Regions from separate parts of the Leuconostoc kimchii IMSNU 11154 genome, predicted to be linked through region 3. Evidence: predicted binding sites of a transcription regulator. Region 3 holds the regulator's gene; each other region holds the start of a gene.
What was found. Region 3 encodes LexA, which represses DNA repair genes until DNA is damaged. Its sites were predicted from a motif close to CNAACANNTGTTNG; they were not measured.
Positions count from the first base shown of each region.

Region 1: dinB (DNA polymerase IV) is a predicted target of LexA. The motif match lies at 4,004-4,017, and genes of this name have one in related genera.
Region 2: parE (DNA topoisomerase IV subunit B) is a predicted target of LexA. The motif match lies at 2,607-2,620, and genes of this name have one in related genera.

Region 1 covers NC_014136.1:1,650,741-1,657,140, forward strand. Annotated here, with positions in the region: gene gtfA (sucrose phosphorylase) at 1-1,299, shown strand, start outside; gene LKI_RS08845 (phospho-sugar mutase) at 1,471-3,171, shown strand; gene rplS (50S ribosomal protein L19) at 3,301-3,660, shown strand; gene dinB (DNA polymerase IV) at 4,038-5,123, shown strand; gene LKI_RS08860 (DHH family phosphoesterase) at 5,191-6,183, shown strand; gene LKI_RS08865 (DEAD/DEAH box helicase) at 6,208-6,400, shown strand, end outside.
Region 2 covers NC_014136.1:1,804,425-1,810,824, reverse strand. Annotated here, with positions in the region: gene parC (DNA topoisomerase IV subunit A) at 1-382, opposite strand, end outside; gene parE (DNA topoisomerase IV subunit B) at 509-2,566, opposite strand; gene plsY (glycerol-3-phosphate 1-O-acyltransferase PlsY) at 2,770-3,390, shown strand; gene dtd (D-aminoacyl-tRNA deacylase) at 3,415-3,861, opposite strand; gene LKI_RS09545 (RelA/SpoT family protein) at 3,898-6,135, opposite strand; gene LKI_RS09540 (MFS transporter) at 6,372-6,400, shown strand, end outside.
Region 3 covers NC_014136.1:220,314-226,713, forward strand. Annotated here, with positions in the region: gene LKI_RS01605 (tRNA1(Val) (adenine(37)-N6)-methyltransferase) at 1-761, opposite strand, end outside; gene LKI_RS01610 (lysophospholipid acyltransferase family protein) at 821-1,456, shown strand; gene LKI_RS01615 (YneF family protein) at 1,467-1,706, opposite strand; gene lexA (transcriptional repressor LexA) at 1,988-2,629, shown strand; gene pyrE (orotate phosphoribosyltransferase) at 2,677-3,303, opposite strand; gene pyrF (orotidine-5'-phosphate decarboxylase) at 3,304-3,996, opposite strand; gene LKI_RS01635 (dihydroorotate dehydrogenase) at 4,037-4,957, opposite strand; gene carB (carbamoyl-phosphate synthase large subunit) at 5,005-6,400, opposite strand, start outside.

The sequences.
Region 1 (6,400 bases), 570 kb from region 3:
GGCTTTGCACCTGAAGAATACGAAACAGTAGATCCAAAGTTTGGTGACTGGTCTGATGTTGAAAAATTAGCAGATAAGTATTACTTAATGTTTGATTTTATGTTGAACCATATTTCACCACAATCAAAGTACTTCCAAGACTTTTTGGAAAAGAAGGAAGAGTCAGAATATTATGATATGTTCTTGAAGTATTCAGAATTTTGGCCAGAAAACCGTCCAACAGATGCAGATATTGATATGATCTACAAGCGTAAGGATAAGGCACCGTTTGCTCCTGTGACATTTGCTGACGGTACAACTGACCAAGTTTGGAACACATTTGGTGATCAACAAATGGATTTGGATGTTACTAAAGAAGTAACAAAGAAGTTTATTAAAGATTCATTGGTTAATTTGGCTCATCATGGTGCTTCTGTTATTCGTTTGGATGCCTTCGCATATGCTATTAAAAAGTTAGACACAAATGATTTCTTCGTTGAACCTGAAATTTGGGCTATTTTAGATGAAGTACGTGAAATTTTGGCCGCAGAAGGTTCAGAAGTATTACCTGAAATTCATGAACACTACAAAATTGTTCGTAAAATTACTGATCATGACATGTATTCATACGACTTTGCATTACCATTATTGACATTGTATTCACTATACTCAGGTAAGACAAACCGTATTGCTGATTGGCTACGTCAAAGTCCAATGAAGCAATTCACAACATTGGATACGCATGACGGTATTGGCGTTGTTGATGCAAAAGATTTGTTGACTCAAGAAGAAACAGATTTCACAACTGAAGAAATGTATAAGGTTGGGGCAAATGTTAAGAAGATATTCTCTTCAGCTGCTTACAACAACTTGGATATTTATCAAATTAACACAACTTACTATTCAGCATTGGGTAACAACGACGCAGCTTACTTATTAGCACGTGCCACACAAATCTTTGCGCCTGGTATTCCACAAATTTATTATGTTGGTTTGCTTGCTGGTGAAAATGATATCGAACTTTTGGAAAGCTCAAAAGAAGGTCGTAACATTAACCGCCATTATTATGATTTGGCTGAAATTGCTGAAACAACAAAGCGACCAGTAGTTTCAAACTTGTTTGATTTGCTACGCTTCCGCAATACAAGCGCTGCCTTTGATTTAGAAGGTAAAATTGAAGTTGTTAATGATGGTGAAAATGAATTAACAGTAACACGTTCATCAGCAGATGGTAAGACAGTCGCTGTATTGGATGCTAACTTTGCAACTAAAAACTTTACTGTAACTGAAAATGGTAAAGAAATATTTACGACAAAGTAATTGTCATATTCAAAAAGCGCCTAGGCGCTTTTTTGCTAGGATAAATTAATGATTACGCTGTATTTTTAAAATGATACGAAATTAACAGCCTTGTAAATATGATACTTAACTTATCTGTTTGCAAAGAATTAAAGTTTGTTATAATGAACTTATAAAATATAGGAGAAAAACATGAGCTATCAAAAAAGTTTAGCACAATGGCAAGCAGCTACATTGCCTGACTACTTGGAAAAGAATCTATCTGAATACACACCGGATCAACAAGAAGATGCCTTTTATCAAAATTTGAGCTTTGGTACTGCCGGCATGCGTGGCGTTTTAGGTGCAGGAACAAACCGTATGAATATCTTTACGGTACGTCAAGTAACCGAAGCATTGGCAAGATACATTGATGCCCAAGGTGCATCAGCAAAGAAACGTGGTGTTGCTATCAGCTTTGATTCACGTCATTTTTCACCTGAATTTGCATCAGATGCTGCGCAGGTGTTATCAGCACATCATATTAAATCATATTTGTTCAGTAGTTTGCGTCCAACGCCTGAATTGTCATTTGCGGTTCGTGAGTTAGGGGCATTTGCAGGAATTATGATCACGGCATCGCATAATCCTAAAGAATATAACGGCTATAAGGTCTATGGTGAAGACGGTGGTCAAATGGTGCCGGAGGCGGTTGATATCGTTGTTGCGGAACTAGAACAAATTAAAGACATATTCAATATCGCCTTAGATACGACTAATGAATACGTTCAAGTGATTGATTCAGATATTGATGATAAATATCTCAAGAATATTGCGACAGTTACAGTTGATAAAGATTTAGTTGCTAAAGAAGGTGCATCATTAAAATTTGTCTACTCACCATTACATGGGACCGGACAATATATTGGTGAAAAAGCGTTACAACAAGCTGGATTTACGAACTATTCTATCGTCAAGGAACAGGCTGTTATCGATGGTGATTTTCCAACTGTGAAAAAGCCTAATCCTGAAGATGCTGCTGCATTAGAAATGGCGATTGCCTATGCTAAAAAAGATGGTGCTGATGCCGTCGTTGCAACTGATCCAGATGCTGATCGTATGGGTGCTGCAGTTAAATTGGCAGATGGTAGTTTTCAGGTCTTAACAGGCAATCAAATTGCTGCTGTTTTAGTTAACTATTTGTTGACAGCTAAGAAAAATACAAATACATTACCTGAAAATGGGGCAATTGTTACGTCTATTGTATCCTCACGTTTTGCTTCAAAAGTGGCTGACAGTTTTGGCGTGATTACTGCAGATGTTTTGACCGGATTTAAATACATTGCAGCAACAATTGATCAGTATGAAGCAACCAAAGAACAGACCTTCTTGTTTGGCTTTGAAGAAAGTTTTGGTTATCTTGTCAAACCATTTTCACATGATAAGGATGCCATCCAAGCGTTGGTTCTATTTGCGGAAGTAGCTGCTTATTACAAATCACAAGGTAAGACTTTTGCGGATGGCTTACAAGATTTATTTGAAAAGTTTGGTTATTTTGAAGAAAAGACCATTAGTTTGGACTTCCCAGGTATTCATGGTGGCGATGAGATGGCAGCCATTATTGCTAAGTTTAGAGATCATCAACCGGTCACAATCGGTGGTTTAAAGGTTATCCGAACACAAGACTTTTCGACAGCAACACAAACGACAATTGCGGGTCAAGTGACAACATTACCACAACCAAAGGCTAATGTTTTGAAGTATTGGCTTGAAGATGGTTCATGGGTTGCAGTACGTCCTTCAGGAACTGAACCTAAATTGAAGTTTTATATTGGTGTAGAATCAGGGTCACAGTCGGAATCTCAAGCTAAAATTGATGTGATATCAGAAGATTTAATGACTTACACAAAGTAATATGTCAATAATAGACAATAAAAAGATAATTTGTTATAATGTATGAAGGCTTAAAAGCCATATTAACGATAATCCGCTGTGCGTTTAGTCTAAGGGCGAGTGTAAGATTGTCGACTAGGAGAATGACCAATGCGTCAAAATAGTATTTTAGAAAACATTACATCAGCACAATTACGTTCTGATATCCCTGAATTCCGTGCTGGTGATACAGTCAAGGTCTTTGCTAAGATTGTTGAAGGCACACGCGAACGTATTCAATTGTTCGAAGGTGTTGTTATCAAGCGTAAGGGTACTGGTATCCAAGCAACATATACAGTGCGTAAGATTTCATCTGGTGTTGGTGTGGAACGTACTTTCCCATTACACTCACCACGTGTTGATAAAATTGAAGTTACACGTTTTGGTGCCGTTCGTCGTGCCAAGTTGTACTACTTGCGTGCTTTGCAAGGAAAAGCAGCTCGTATCAAGGAACGCCGTCGCGACGTTTAATTTATTTAAAAACACATCCTCAGGGGTGTGTTTTTGTCTGATTACAGTATATGAATAAGATAAAATTAAATATTTTTTCTTGTAATATTTACGTAATAAAACAGCAAAGATTACGATATAAAAAAACGCTCTCGAGGGGTTATACTTAATACATACTCGAATAATATTTGAGTTTCATTACTCCCCTAGTAATGTTTCAATCAGCCCCCCAATTACTGATTGATTGAGTTGTTAACTTTATGGTTAACAACTAGCCCCCTGACCATTGCCCTCTTCGGTCAGGGGGTTTTTATATGCAGTTCGTTTAATTCAAATAAAGCAAGACTTATTACTGGTTAAAAGACGAACAAGTGTTCTTTTTGTGATAAAATATAAGTATGACTGATTTTTTAATTGCTAATGATGCACGTAAAATTTTACATGTGGATCTTGATGCTTTTTATGCGCAAGTTGAAATGCGTGATAATCCTGAATTACGAACCAAGGCGTTGATTATATCACGTGATCCGGAAGAGACCGGCGGTCACGGCGTCGTGGCGACAGCTAACTATATTGCCAGAAATCTTGGTATTCATTCCGCAATGCGTGCAGCTGAAGCCAAGCGTTTGGCACCTAATGGGGTGTTTTTGACGCCCAATTTTAGTAAATATAAAATTGTATCTCAACAAATTCATGAGATTTTCCATAATTTTACAGATAAAGTTGAACCTGTAGCCTTTGATGAAGCTTATCTGGATATAACAGATTTAAATCAGCCAAGCGCGCAAATAGCAGCTGAGATTCGACATGAAATATTAAGGGCAACGCGATTAACAAGTTCGATTGGCGTATCCCACAATAAACTGTTGGCAAAGTTAGGTTCCGAGTTTAATAAACCAAATGGTGTCACTGTGATAACGCCAGAAAATATGTTGTTATTTCTTGATGAATTAAGTATTGGTGAATTTAGGGGTGTTGGTAAAAAAACACGTGAAAAATTCGAAGCTTTAGATATTGAAAATGGGGCGCAATTACGAGTTATGTCTTATGAGAAATTACGCGGGTTATTTGGTAAAATGGGTGAAAATCTTTATTGGCAGGCACGTGGTGTTCATTTTGGCGAAGTAAAATGGCAACGTCAGCAGCAGTCAATTGGCAAAGAAGAAACATTTGATCAGATGTTACATCGAGAATTTGATATACAAGAAGAATTTAAAAAGCTGGCTGTGAGCATGATTAAAACCATGCGTACACGTCATCTTGTTGGTCGAACACTTAATATTAAAATACGTGATGCTAATTTTGTGACCACGACACGAGCGACGACTCATGAAAAACCCTGGCCACTCTCAGAAGAGGCATTTGTCCAAAATGCACAAGTTATATTTGATGAACTAATAGAGGCGCCTTTTTCAATTCGACTATTAGGTATGTCAATGAGTAATTTACAATCAAGTGCATTTGAGGAAATGACGCTGTTTTAAACGTGATATACTAGATAGAGGCATACTGCGTCGACGTGCCGAGACACGAAATGAGAAAGACAAAATTATGGCAACAATTGAAGTGCAACTATTTGAACAAATTAAACGATATGACACAATTATTATTCATCGTCACCAAAGACCAGATCCAGATGCATTCGGATCACAACTAGGATTAAAGGCTATATTAGAGGCAAGTTTTCCAGAAAAACGTATTTATGCCGTTGGTAAAGCAGTTCCAGGGTTAGCATGGATGAGCGAAGATAGTTCGTTCATGGATGACATTCCTGATAAAACATACCGTAATGCCTTAGTTATTATGGTAGATACGGCAAATGCGCCACGTATTGACGACCAACGATGGTCTAATGGATTGGAAACAATTAAGATTGACCATCATCCTAATGATGATCCTTATGGTGATTGGCAGTGGGTTAAGGAAGGTCACTCCGCAACAAGCACCATGATTTTCGAGTTTTATGAAGCACTCAAGGATCAAGGGCTTGTTATGACAGATAAGGCAGCACGTTTATTGTACATTGGCATTGTTGGCGATACTGGTCGGTTTATGTATAGTATGGATCAGGAAACTTTCCGTGTTGTTTCGGAACTGTTTGGGTATCATTTTGATTATGAAGCTGTTCACCATAGCATGGAAACCATTTCTGAAAGTGCTGCCAAACTATCCGGCTATGTCTTACAAAACCTTACAATTTTGCCTTCTGGATTTGCTTATCTTATACTAACTAAGGCGCTAGTCCAACAATTTGATTTGCGTGAATCAGGGACAGCATTTGTCGTTCCGTTACCGGCTAAAATTGATAAAGTCAAAGCTTGGGCCATTTTTGAGGAACAAGACGAGGGAAATTACCGTGTTCGGTTACGTTCGCGGACGATTACCATTAATAAAATAGCGAACCAATTTGAGGGTGGTGGACACCCAATGGCTTCTGGTGCTTGGGCACAAACCTCACATGATGTTGACCGTTTAATCAAAACAGTGGATGAGGCATTGATTACGCAGTATGATAGCAAAGAAACCAGCTCAAAAAATAATTGAGCTCATTGAAAGTAGAGAAAATTGATGGCAGAAATTGCAAACCAATTTGGACAATTTAATTTAAGTCCTGAAATTATTACCGCTTTGACAGCCATTGGCTTTACAAAGCCAACGCCTGTTCAGGCAAAACTTATCCCTAGTATTCTGAAGGGTAATGATGTTGTTGGACAATCACAAACTGGATCAGGAAAAACACACACTTTTTTGATTCCGATAT
Region 2 (6,400 bases), 420 kb from region 3:
CTATTTTTGACAAACGCGCCTCGGTATAACGCATTGCCGCTGCAGGGTCATTATCAATTGAACCGTTATTACCATTCATATCGATTAAAGGTTCACGAACTTTCCAGTCTTGCGATAAGCGTACCATTGCCTCATAAATAGAGGAATCACCGTGCGGGTGAAAATTACCCATGACGTTACCAACAGACTTTGCTGACTTTCGATAAGGATGATCATATGTATTACCATCTTGATCCATCGCAAAAAGAATACGTCGTTGCACTGGCTTCAGCCCATCACGAATATCTGGCAATGCACGTTCTTGAATAATATATTTTGAGTAGCGTCCAAAACGCTCACCCATCACTGCTTCCAGTGAAAGTTCAGTTATACGATCTGCCATATATGCGAATGCCTGCTTATCTCAATTAAGTAGGCCTATTTCCTTTCAAATAAATGAGTTATGTAAAGACCATGCACAATTGTACACGGTTAATTGATATATCATAAAGTACACAATAAAAATCAATTAATTTTGCCAATTTTTTATCACCGGATCACTTGTCACTGATGATTTATCCTTATTATTTTTTTCATGCTGACGGGCTTTTTCAAAAACATCACTTGACTTAGTATCATCGCCATCAACTGTATCCAGAATAGACCCCGCTTCGTCCAAAGTAAAATGAACATTGGCTTCAATCCACTCTCGACGAGGCTCAACTTTATCACCCATCAACGTTGTGACACGCTTCTCAGCTAATACTGCGTCATCAATTTTAACGCGTATTAAAGTTCGTGTTTCTGGGTTCATTGTGGTTTCCCAAAGAAGTGGTGCATTCATTTCGCCAAGACCTTTAAACCGAGTTAACTCATAACGCGCTTCATTTTGGCTTGTAATCGTTTCTAACTCATCGTTTGTCCACGCAAATTTATCGTCAAACTTCTTTGACGCATACTTCACACGATACAGTGGTGGCAACGCAATATAAACACGTCCCGCTTCAATCAAGGGGCGCATATATTTATAAAAGAAGGTTAACAGCAAGGTTTGAATATGAGCACCATCATCATCGGCATCAGTCATAATGATTATTTTATTAAATGCTGTGTCTGCTACCTTGAAATCATTACCAACACCACCACCAATTGCATAGATTAATGTTGATATTTCTTCGTTCTTCAAAATATCAACTAACTTAGCCTTCTCTGTGTTCAAAACTTTACCACGTAGTGGCAAGATAGCTTGAAATTTACGGTCACGCCCTTGTTTAGCAGAACCACCGGCCGAATCACCTTCGACAAGAAAAAGTTCATTACGTTCTGCGTTCTTTGATTGCGCTGGCGCCAATTTACCTGATAGTAAACGTTCTTTTTGACCCTTTGCCTTGCCTGTTCGACTTTCATCACGCGCCTTACGAGCGGCCTCGCGCGCCTCACGTGCACGAATTGCCTTTCGAATTAAGTTCTGACCAAAATCACCATTCTCCATCAAAAAACGCCCAAGTGTTTCGTTGACAACTGAGTCCACAATACCACGAGCTTCAGGTGTTCCTAATTTATCTTTTGTCTGACCTTCGAATTGTAAGAATTGTTCCGGTACTCGCAATGAAATAACAGCTGCTAGCCCCTCTCTAACATCTGTTCCTTCAAGATTTTTATCTTTTTCTTTTAAAAGATTAACCTTTCGTGCATATTCATTGAAAGCCTTAGTCCAAGCCGTTCGAAAACCAACTTCATGTGTCCCACCATCTTGCGTTCTAACATTATTGACAAATGATAATAGTGTTTCAGAATAACCATCATTGTATTGTGCGGCAACATCAACCACAATGCCTGATTGTTCGCCTTCAAAAGTCATCACAGGACCAATGGTGCCCTTATCTTCGTTCAAAAAGCCAACGAAAGCTTCTAATCCCTTTTCATAATGATAAGTCTCCACTCGAGCAGGTTTTACCCGCTCATCAGTCAGTGAAAATTTAACACCTGACATTAAGAAGGCTGATTCACGGAGCCTTTCAGACAAAGTATCATACTTATAGACAACGGCACTAAATATTGTTGGATCTGGCTTAAACGTCACGGTAGTGCCAGACTTCTCTTTAGTCACACCTAAATCCCGCAACGTGCCAACTGGTTGCCCCCCATTAGTAAAATCTTCCTGCCATTTATGGCCATCGCGAACAATGGTAACCTGTAAACTTTCTGATAAGGCGTTAACAACGGATGAACCAACGCCATGAAGGCCTCCAGAAGTAGCATAACCACCTTGACCAAATTTACCACCAGCATGAAGAACAGTTAAAATAACTTCTGGCGTTGGTTTACCCGACTCATGAAGACCAACGGGCATACCACGTCCAAAATCTTGAACAGTAATTGAATTATTTGAATGAATGGTAACACGTATGTCATTACCAAAACCACCCAGTGCTTCATCCACCGCGTTATCAACAATTTCATAAACTAAATGATGCAAACCACGACCGTCTGTCGATCCGATATACATCCCAGGACGTTTACGCACAGCCTCAAGGCCTTCTAAAATTTTTATTGAATCTGAATCATAATGGTTTTTTTCTGCCATGAATACTCATATCTTTCTTAATTTAAAACATTGTCATGATCGAACAGTTGTTCATTTTCATGCATCAATCTATATTATCATAGAGTAAAAATCACATTCTGACAAGTACAAATATTTTATTTTAATTAAGTTACCCCCTCTACTATCTGTTTTTATGATAGAATTAACTCTGTGTTGACGCACAACTATAAGGAGTTCAAATTATGTTTTTAATCATATTAATGTTTATTCTATCTTATCTTCTAGGTTCTCTCATGCCTGGTCTTTGGATTGGTCAAGTCTTTTATCATAAGGATATTCGTGATGAAGGATCCGGTAATATTGGCACAACTAATTCTTTTAGAGTGCTTGGACCTGTTGCCGGTGTTGTCACATTAACATTAGATTTATTAAAAGGCACTGCAGCTGGTTTACTGCCTCTTTTGTTCCATAGTCATATTAATCCGATGTTAGTTGGTATTGCTGCAATTATTGGCCACACTTTCTCAATTTGGCTTAAATTCAAAGGCGGTAAGGCCGTTGCTACCTCAGCTGGCGTGTTACTGGCTTATAACCCTCAATTTTTCATGCTAGTAATTCTAATTTTTATTCTAATATTGATTTTAACCTCTATGGTTTCTCTTAGCGCAATGATTAGTTTCAGTTTTGCTGTCATCACCTCGCTATTCTATCATGATTTCACTTTAACATTTGTTGCTGCAATTTTAACAATTTTCGTTTTTTATCGACATCGTTCAAATATTAAACGTATAAAAAATGGTACAGAAAGTACCGTGCCATTTGGTATCTATGCTATGATTCGTAAAAAAAATAATAAAAAATGACTTTGCTTGGAGCAAAGTCATTTTTTATTGGTGTTGTGTATCAAAAAGAATGGTTACGGGCCCATCATTAACTAAAGAAACTTGCATATCAGCACCGAATTCACCCGTCTTAACCAGCAACCCATTACGTCGTAATGAAGCATTAAACTGATCATATAAATTTGCTGCCAAATCAGGTGCTCCCGCATCTGTAAAACTTGGTCTGTTACCTTTTTTTGTGTTAGCAAACAATGTAAATTGTGAAATAGACAATATTTGTCCTTGAACATCATGAATACTTAAATTCATCCGACCATCGCTATCTTCAAAAATACGTAATCGTTTAATTTTGTGCACTAAATAATCAATATCTGCCTGTGTATCATCATCTGATACACCAACCAGTAGTACATAACCTTGTCCTATGTCACCAAGTTGTTGATTGTTAACAGAGACACTTGCTTCTTTAACACGCTGTAATACAATTTTCATAATTTAAAACTCCTAGATTGTCCATGATTTTCGTGGTTAATGGAAGGTACGTTCCACATCATAAACAGCTGGTAAACTATTGAGTGAATCCATAATTATATTTAATTGCTCACTATTCTTGACACCCAGTGATAATGACACTTGTGCCATACTATTTTTAGTCACATGACCATTAACAGAGTTAACAAATTTTGTTCGATTGTTAACTGTACGCAAAACGTCATTCAATAAGCCATTACGATTTTCGCCATGCACAGTTAAGTCAGCATCATAATTCGGTTTTAGACCCTTTTTATCTTCCCACTCAACATCAACTAACCGTTGCCCCTCAGTTTGAGCAGCACGAATATTTGGGCAGCCAACGCGATGAACAGATATGCCACGTCCCTTGGTGATATATCCTTTTATTTGATCACCTGGAACCGGTGTACAACAACGCCCTAACCGAACTAATAAATTATCAACACCTGCAATAATAATATTATCTGAGGTACCCTTTTGTCGTTGCGTCAGCGCAGTCTCATCACGCTTGATTTCATGCCCTTCCTCCAAAAGTTCCCGTTGTAATTCGGCCGTCTCTACTTCTTGTTGTGCTTCGCGAATGCCCTCTGTGAGTTTATTTGATACACCTGGTACTGCCACATCACCATAACCCATGGCAGCAAACATATCATCATATGAATGATAATGTAGCGCCTCAGCTGCTTTAATTAGATGACTCGTGGTTAACAAATCAGACACGTTAAAACCAGTTTCTCGTAAATGACGTGTCAATAACTCCCGACCTGCTTCGATATTGTCATCACGGTCTAATTGTTTAAAATATTGTTTAATCTTATTACGCGCACGCCGTGTTGAGACTAAGTCTAACCAATCACGACTCGGCTTAGCCGTAGAACTTGTAATAATTTCAATAATATCGCCTGTTTTAATTTTATAATCCAACGGCACGATGCGACCATTTACCTTTGCGCCAGTTGTTGTGATTCCCACATTAGTATGTATCGAAAAAGCCATATCTAGCGGCCCAGCACCCTTAGCCAATTCAAACACATCGCCACGTGGTGTAAAAGCATAGACACGATCACTAAATAAATCACCTTGTACGCCAGCCATGAAATCCTCGGCGCTTTTAGCATCCTCTTGTAATTCTAAGATACCTTGAATCACATTCAAGGCTTGTTGGCTATGGTCGCTAACCCTAGCTTCCTTGTTAGAACCTTTGTTCTTTTTATATGCCCAATGTGCTGCAACACCAAATTCAGCTACTTCATGCATGCTATGTGTTCGAATTTGCACTTCTAAAGGTCGGCCACCTGGCCCGATAACAGTCGTATGTAGACTTTGATAACCATTGGCTTTTGGTAAGGCAATATAATCTTTAAAACGACCCGGCAAAGGCATCCACTTAGAGTGAATGGCGCCCAGTACAGCATATGTATCTGGAATCGTATCGGTCAAAACACGCACAGCTGATAAATCATAAATTTCCTCAAATGCTTTGTGTTTATCAGTCATTTTACGATAAATAGAGTAAATATGCTTTGGTCGACCATAAACACTCACATTGTGCAGTTCTAAATCTTGAATCGCTTTTTGAATTTCGGAAACAGCTTCTTGCACATAACGAATACGTTCATCACGTTTCATATTCATTTGTGAAGCAATACTATGATACTTTTCTGGATCTAAATAACTTAAAGACAGATCCTCGAGTTCCCACTTAATTGTACTAATTCCTAAGCGATCAGCTAACGGTGCATAAATATCTAAGGTTTCGTTGGCAATACGGCGTTGTTTATCTTCACGTAAGGCACCTAATGTCCGCATATTATGCAATCGGTCAGCTAGTTTCACAATGATGACACGAATATCTTTTGACATCGCCAAAAGCAACTTACGGTGATTTTCTGCCAATTGTTCTTGCGAATTTTTATATCGAATTTTACTAATTTTAGTGACGCCATCAATAATCTGGGCAATTGTACGACCAAATTTAGCTTCAACATCTGCTAGTGTTGCTGTTGTATCTTCAACAACGTCATGCAAATAACCAGAAATGACAGTTGCAGTATCCATTTTGATTTCAGCTAAAATGCCTGCAACTTGGATAGGATGAACAATATAAGGCTCACCAGATTGACGTAATTGTTTTTTGTGCAAATCAGACGCCCACTCATAAGCCTCTTTTACTTTTGCAGTATCAGATTCTGACATGTATCGTGATACTAACGTCAGTACCTCTTCACCTGTATACTTTTTTGTTTTAGCCATAATTTTAAACATACCAAATCAATCATATATTGCCATTGAATTGATATTTTTTCCCCTCATATATTCCGGAAGACACATCACTATTTTAAAAACCGCAGTATGCCTTTTGACGTTTTTTATACGTATTTTAATTATAATAAAAATTTAATGTTTTCACAAGACTAGTCTTATAACGTGCATATTTTAACAAATAGGCATAAACTAGTAATATCATTTTTAAAAAGAGGAATCACTATATGTCTAAAAGTACCAAAAAAACGTCAGA
Region 3 (6,400 bases):
CATGACCACGCTTGACCATATAATATCTCTTCTACTTGCGAAGTATAATTATTTTCTGGCGTATAAGCAATAATTGGCGGCATAATGCGCACCCCTCCTGGGCGACCTGCTTTAATAGCCTCAACAAGAACCATATTTGCCTCACGATCGCTTTTGCCATAAACAAATTGCATACGCTTAATCCGCAATTTTCGTTGCTCAAATGCGGAAAAAACATCCGTCAGCCGGTCTGGCCGATGAACCATATAAAATTTACCATTATTTTTTAATAACTTATTGGCAACTTGAGCTAAACCAGGCAAATCAATTGTTAATTCGTGCCGTGCAAGTTCATAGTGCGTATCATGATTAGTCTTTGTCATTTCATTAAGTGGGAAGTATGGTGGATTTGATAAAACAGTTTCCACTGATCCAGGTTGAATATCATTAAAAATATCTTTCATATCAGATAACAGGACACTAACACGTTTTTGCAAACCATTCATTTCAATGCTGCGTTGTGCCATTTCAGCTAATTCAGGCTGAATCTCAACTAGCTTAATTTTGCCGATGACCTTTGGTGAATAAAAAAGACCAACGGCACCTGTGCCAGCACCTAAATCAACCGTTAACCCAGCACCTTTACCTTTTACCCCAGCAAAGTGGGCTAATAATATGGCATCTAAGGAGTAAGAAAACATATCGGGATTTTGGATAATATGAACATTTTGCGAAGGTAAGCCATCAATACGCTCTCCTTCTTTAAGAATTACTTCAGTCATTGTTTTTTTCTCGCTTTATCGTGTAAAATTAATGAAGATAGTTTATGAGGTGAATAATAATGAAATTTTATGATTTTCTGCGTGGTATAGCTGTAAGTATTATATGGGTTATCAACGGACGTATCAAGTACATGAATCGTGATCGTATCCCTGTTAATGAAAATTATATTCTTGTCGGCCCCCATCGGACCTGGTGGGATCCTATTTGGTATGCCATTGCAGCCTACCCAAAACACTTTATTTTTATGGCCAAAGTTGAATTATTCAAATTTCCACCATTGGCTTGGTTAATAAGATCTGCTGGTGCGTTTCCTGTTGACCGAGAAAACGTCGGACCGAGTGTTATTAAAGTTCCAGTCAATGAACTCAAAAAGGGTAATCGTTCATTAATTATGTTTCCATCAGGTTCTCGACATAGCGATGAATTAAAATCCGGTTCCCTCTTGATTGCCAAAATGGCGGGCAAAGCCCTTGTTCCTACAGTTTACCAAGGGCCCGTCTCATTCGGTCAGTTATTTAAAAGGAACAACACAGTGATTAATTTTGGTGAACCAATTATCATTGATCGCAAAGACAGATTGAACAAAGAAAACATCGCTAAATATACTGAGTTGATTCAAGAAGCATTTGATAATCTCGATCACGAAGTGAACCCTGATTGGGTATACCTGGATCCCAAACGCGAAAAAAAATAAGCCAATTGGCTTATTTTTTTTGCGCTTGTTCGCTTTGTTGCTTCATTTGAGCCATCATTTGATTCAACTTTTTCTGTGATGGCTTTTGTCCCATTGACATCATCATCGATTTCATCATTTCTTCTGAAATTGGTGGATTCTTTGCTAAATAACTTTTCATTGAGTTACGCGCTAAGAAAAAACCAGCTGCCAATCCGATAACCAAGGCTAACACTGCAATCAATATGACAAGTCCAATACCTATATTCATAGTATTCCCCTTACTAAATTTCTAAAACTAATTATAGCATAAACCACAAGACGATAATATCAGAAATATGCTGTTTTTTTATTTAAAGTAAGAACAATTAGCATATATGCATTTTATCCACACATTTTTTTAAAATCAGCTTAATTTTAAAGAAATAGTAAATTTTCGCAATAAATTTATTACCAAAATACAAAGAAACGAACAAATGTTTGATTTGTTAGAGATTGTTCGTTATAATAATAATATATTAAATCGAGTAGAATTAAGGACTAAAACCCCATATGGCAATTCAAATTCAAGAAAGTAAACAACTTCAAGTGCTCCGTTTTATCCATGAAGCACAAATAACAAACGGTTACCCACCTACAGTTCGTGAAGTTGGTGAGGCAGTTGGCTTGTCATCGTCATCGACCATTCATGGTCACATTGAACGTTTGGTTAAGAAGGGTTATCTTTTAAAAGACGCCTCAAAGCCTCGCGCTCGTGCGATTGAAGTCACTGATTCAGGTCTCGAAGCTTTGGGTGTTTCAACAACCCCAGGTCGCATCCCAGTTCTTGGACTTGTAACAGCTGGAACACCTATTTTAGCTGTTGAAGAAGAGGCAACTGAATTCTTCCCTATCCCTGATAATTTAATGCAATTTGATGGTGATATGTTCATGTTAAATGTTCGTGGCAATTCCATGGTCAACATTGGTATATTAGATGGTGATAAGGTTATTGTTCGTAAACAAGATAATGCTGATAATGGTGATGTCGTTGTGGCAATGAACGATGACAATGAAGCCACTGTCAAAAGATTTTTCAGGGAAGCAGACCACTTCCGTCTCCAACCGGAAAATGACGCCATGTCTCCCATCATTTTGCGACGTGTATCTATTTTAGGAAAAGTTATTGGTCTCTATCGTGATGCTATTTATTAAGACACAAAAAACTCGGATAAATTATCCGAGTTTTTTTGTGCTTACACTTACCACTGCTTAGGATTAAGTTGCCACTGTTTTAGCGTTGTTATTTGTGACTCATTTAGTTCACCACGTTTAATTGCTGCAGCCATTAATTGCGAATAAGTTGTCAGCGATTTAAACGTGAGGTTTGCCCGTTTAAAATTAATGACACCTTCAGGTAACTCATATGAAAAAATTGAGACGACACCAATCACTTCAGCACCTGCTTGACGTGTGGCTTCAACAGCCCCTAATACTGAACCACCTGTGGAAATCAAATCATCAATTAACACAACTTTTTGCCCTGCAACTGTTGCCCCTTCTATCTGTCGACCTGCTCCGTGATCTTTTGGTTTTGAGCGAACATAAATCATAGGTTTATCCAAAATATCTGCAACCCAAGCAGCATGTGGAATTCCTGCTGTCGCGACACCACCAATGATGTCAACATCCCCGTACGCATTTTGAATCAGATCAGCCAGCCCTCTAAAAATATTTTGGCGCACTTTTGGTACACCAATAGTCATGCGATTGTCAGTATAAATCGGACTTTTAATTCCTGAAGCCCAAGTGAAAGGTTCATCTGGAGCAAATTTAACCGCACCTATGGCTAACAAATCGTCTGCTACTTGTTCTGCGTAATTCGTCATCTACTTACTCCATTCTTTTAACACACGTTCATAGACTGCAATAGGTTGAACTGCTTTTGTAATCGACCGCCCAATAACAAGACCGGTTGCACCATTTTCATGTGCTGCCTTTGGTGTCATAATACGTGCTTGGTCGTCAGCTTGATCACCAGCCAACCGAATACCTGGTGTGATTCTCAAAAACGAATCACTTGTATTTTTTTTAATCAGATTGGCTTCCAACGGCGAACTAATTGTGCCATCTATACCACTATAGTAGGCTAACTTTGCCAAATGAATAACACTTTCTGACATACTAGCATTAGTCAACTGTGTTTCCTGCATGTCCATTTCCGAAAATGAGGTCAATTGCGTTACAGCAAGTAGCTTCATATGCGCACCTTTATTTGCTACTGCCGCGCGTAACATCTTTTCGCCACCTGCGGCATGCACCGTCAAGTACTGAACATCTAATTTTGCTAAGCTGGCAACTGCATGCCCAACTGTTGTGGGAATATCATATAATTTTAAATCTAAAAACACATCAAACTTTTGTTCACGTAGTTCCCTGATAAAACTGGGACCTTCAGCATAAAATAATTCCATGCCAACCTTTAAGGCTGGTTTAACGATTCTATCGCGATATGGTAACAAAAAAGTATTTGCTGCTGCTGCATCTGGAAAATCCAATGCGATAAATACTGGCTCTATCATAAGTTCCTTCCCTAAACATACAATTTAAAAATCGTCATGTTCATTTAAGCGTACGCGTCACTTCTTGTACAGTACCAAAATGATAATTATCTAACGCACCTGGCAGTGCTTTAATGATGTCTGACATAACATGTGTATTATAGGCTAAAGCTGCACCAACTTGCACAGCACTTGCGCCTGCCATCATAAATTCCAGTGCATCATCCACTGCTTCAATACCTCCAACACCAATAATTGGTATCGAAACTGTTTGTGCTGCTTCGTAAACAAGACGTACGGCAATCGGATGAACAGCTTTACCCGACAGACCACCCGTTCCGCGGGCTAATTTTGGTTGGCGTTTTTGTAAATCAAAGCTCATACCTGTCACTGTATTAATCAGTACGATACCGCTCGCACCGGCAACTTCTACTGCTTTAGCAATTGGTCTAATATCAGTAACATTGGGTGATAATTTTGCATAAATTGGCAAATTCGTCACCTTTTTAACAGACGTAATCACTTCTGATGCAGCTTCAGCGGACACACCAAATGCCATGCCACCACGATCAACATTTGGACATGATAAATTGACTTCAATGGCAGTCAGGTAGGCGGTGTTGGTTAATAATTGTGCTAACGCCACATACTCATCAACCGTCTCACCGGCAATCGACACCATAACCGGCAAGGCATTACCATATTTTGCCTTGATAGCTGGTAAAAAATCTTTTAAAACATTATGGATGCCAGGATTAGCAAGTCCAACCGAATTCAGGAGGCCACTGGGCAATTCAACCGTCCAGGGTTGTGGATTTCCTGAACGTTCAGCCCATGTCACTGTTTTCGTAACCAGTGTACCAGTTTTTTCGATGTCATAGCCTTCATCTAAACCAAAGTACACAGCACCCGATGAATTCATTATGGGATTCTTCATGTTTAAACCAGGTAATTCAACGGATAAACGATTCTTTATTGTCATGATTCTCCTAATTGGTACTTATTGCAGAAATTTTCAACGCACATATTTCATTTCATTTCATTCACAGTAAAACTACGACTTTCAAGTACATCGACAAATGCTTTAACGGTATCCAATGCTGTAAATAATGGTACGGCATTTTCAATTGCCGCACTGCGGATTAATCGACCATCTGATTCGGCACGGTCATCTGCTTGAGTCGTATTAACCACAACTTGTAATTTTTGAGCTCGCAAAGCTGCCACTGAGTTATTATCAGATTCAGAAATTTTATCCAATATTTCAACTGGCAAGTGCTGAGATTCAAGATATGCTCCAGTACCCGACGTTGCAAACAGCGCAAAGCCCAAATCGTTAAAACGCTTTGCCAAACCTAAAGCTTCTTCTTTATCTTCATCAGCTACTGTCAATAAAACATTGCCATATTGTGGTACTTTGATGTTCGAAGCAATAAATGCCTTATATAATGCTTTTGGTAAGGTCGTGTCAGATCCCATCACTTCGCCGGTAGATTTCATTTCTGGGCCAAGCAGAGAGTCAACGTGAGGCAGTTTTGTAAATGAGAATATTGGTGCTTTAACATGAACCATATCATCAGCTGGTATTAATCCTGTTTCAAATCCCATATCTGCGAGTTTTTCACCTAGCATCACTCGTGTTGCGAGTTGTGCTAATGGTAAATGTGTCACCTTAGAAATAAATGGCACTGTTCGTGAGGCTCTAGGATTGACTTCAATGACGTATGCTGTATTCTCATGAATGACAAATTGAACATTCATTAAACCAATTGTGTGCATTGCTTTAGCCAAATTGATTGCGGCTTGTGACATTTCGTCTTGTACTTTTTGTGATAAATATTGTGGTGGGTAAACAGACATTGAATCGCCAGAATGGACGCCAGCTCGTTCAATATGTTCCATAATACCAGGAATCACTGCAGTTTCGCCATCCGATAAAACATCCACTTCAGCTTCTTGTCCCACTAAATAAGAATCAATCAATACAGGATGATCATTAGACACCTTAACAGCACGTTGCATATAATCCTGCAACTCTTCATCTGAGGACACGATTTCCATTGCACGGCCACCTAGAACATATGATGGTCTGATTAACACAGGATATCCGATAAGTTGTGCTGCACTCAAAGCGTCTGCCACTGTTGTCGCTGTTTTACCAACTGGCTGTGGTAATTGCAGTTGCTTGATGACTTGATCAAAAGCTTCTCGATCTTCTGCACGATTTAAATCTGCCACTGTCGTACCAAGAATAGGTACCCCGTTATCTTGTAATGGCTGTGCCAAATTAATGGCCGTTTGCCCACCAAACTGAACGACGATACCAATTGGTTGTTCTAAATCATAAACATTCAAAACATCTTCAAGTGTCAGTGGTTCAAAATATAGTTTGTCAGATACTGAAAAATCTGTAGAAACTGTTTCT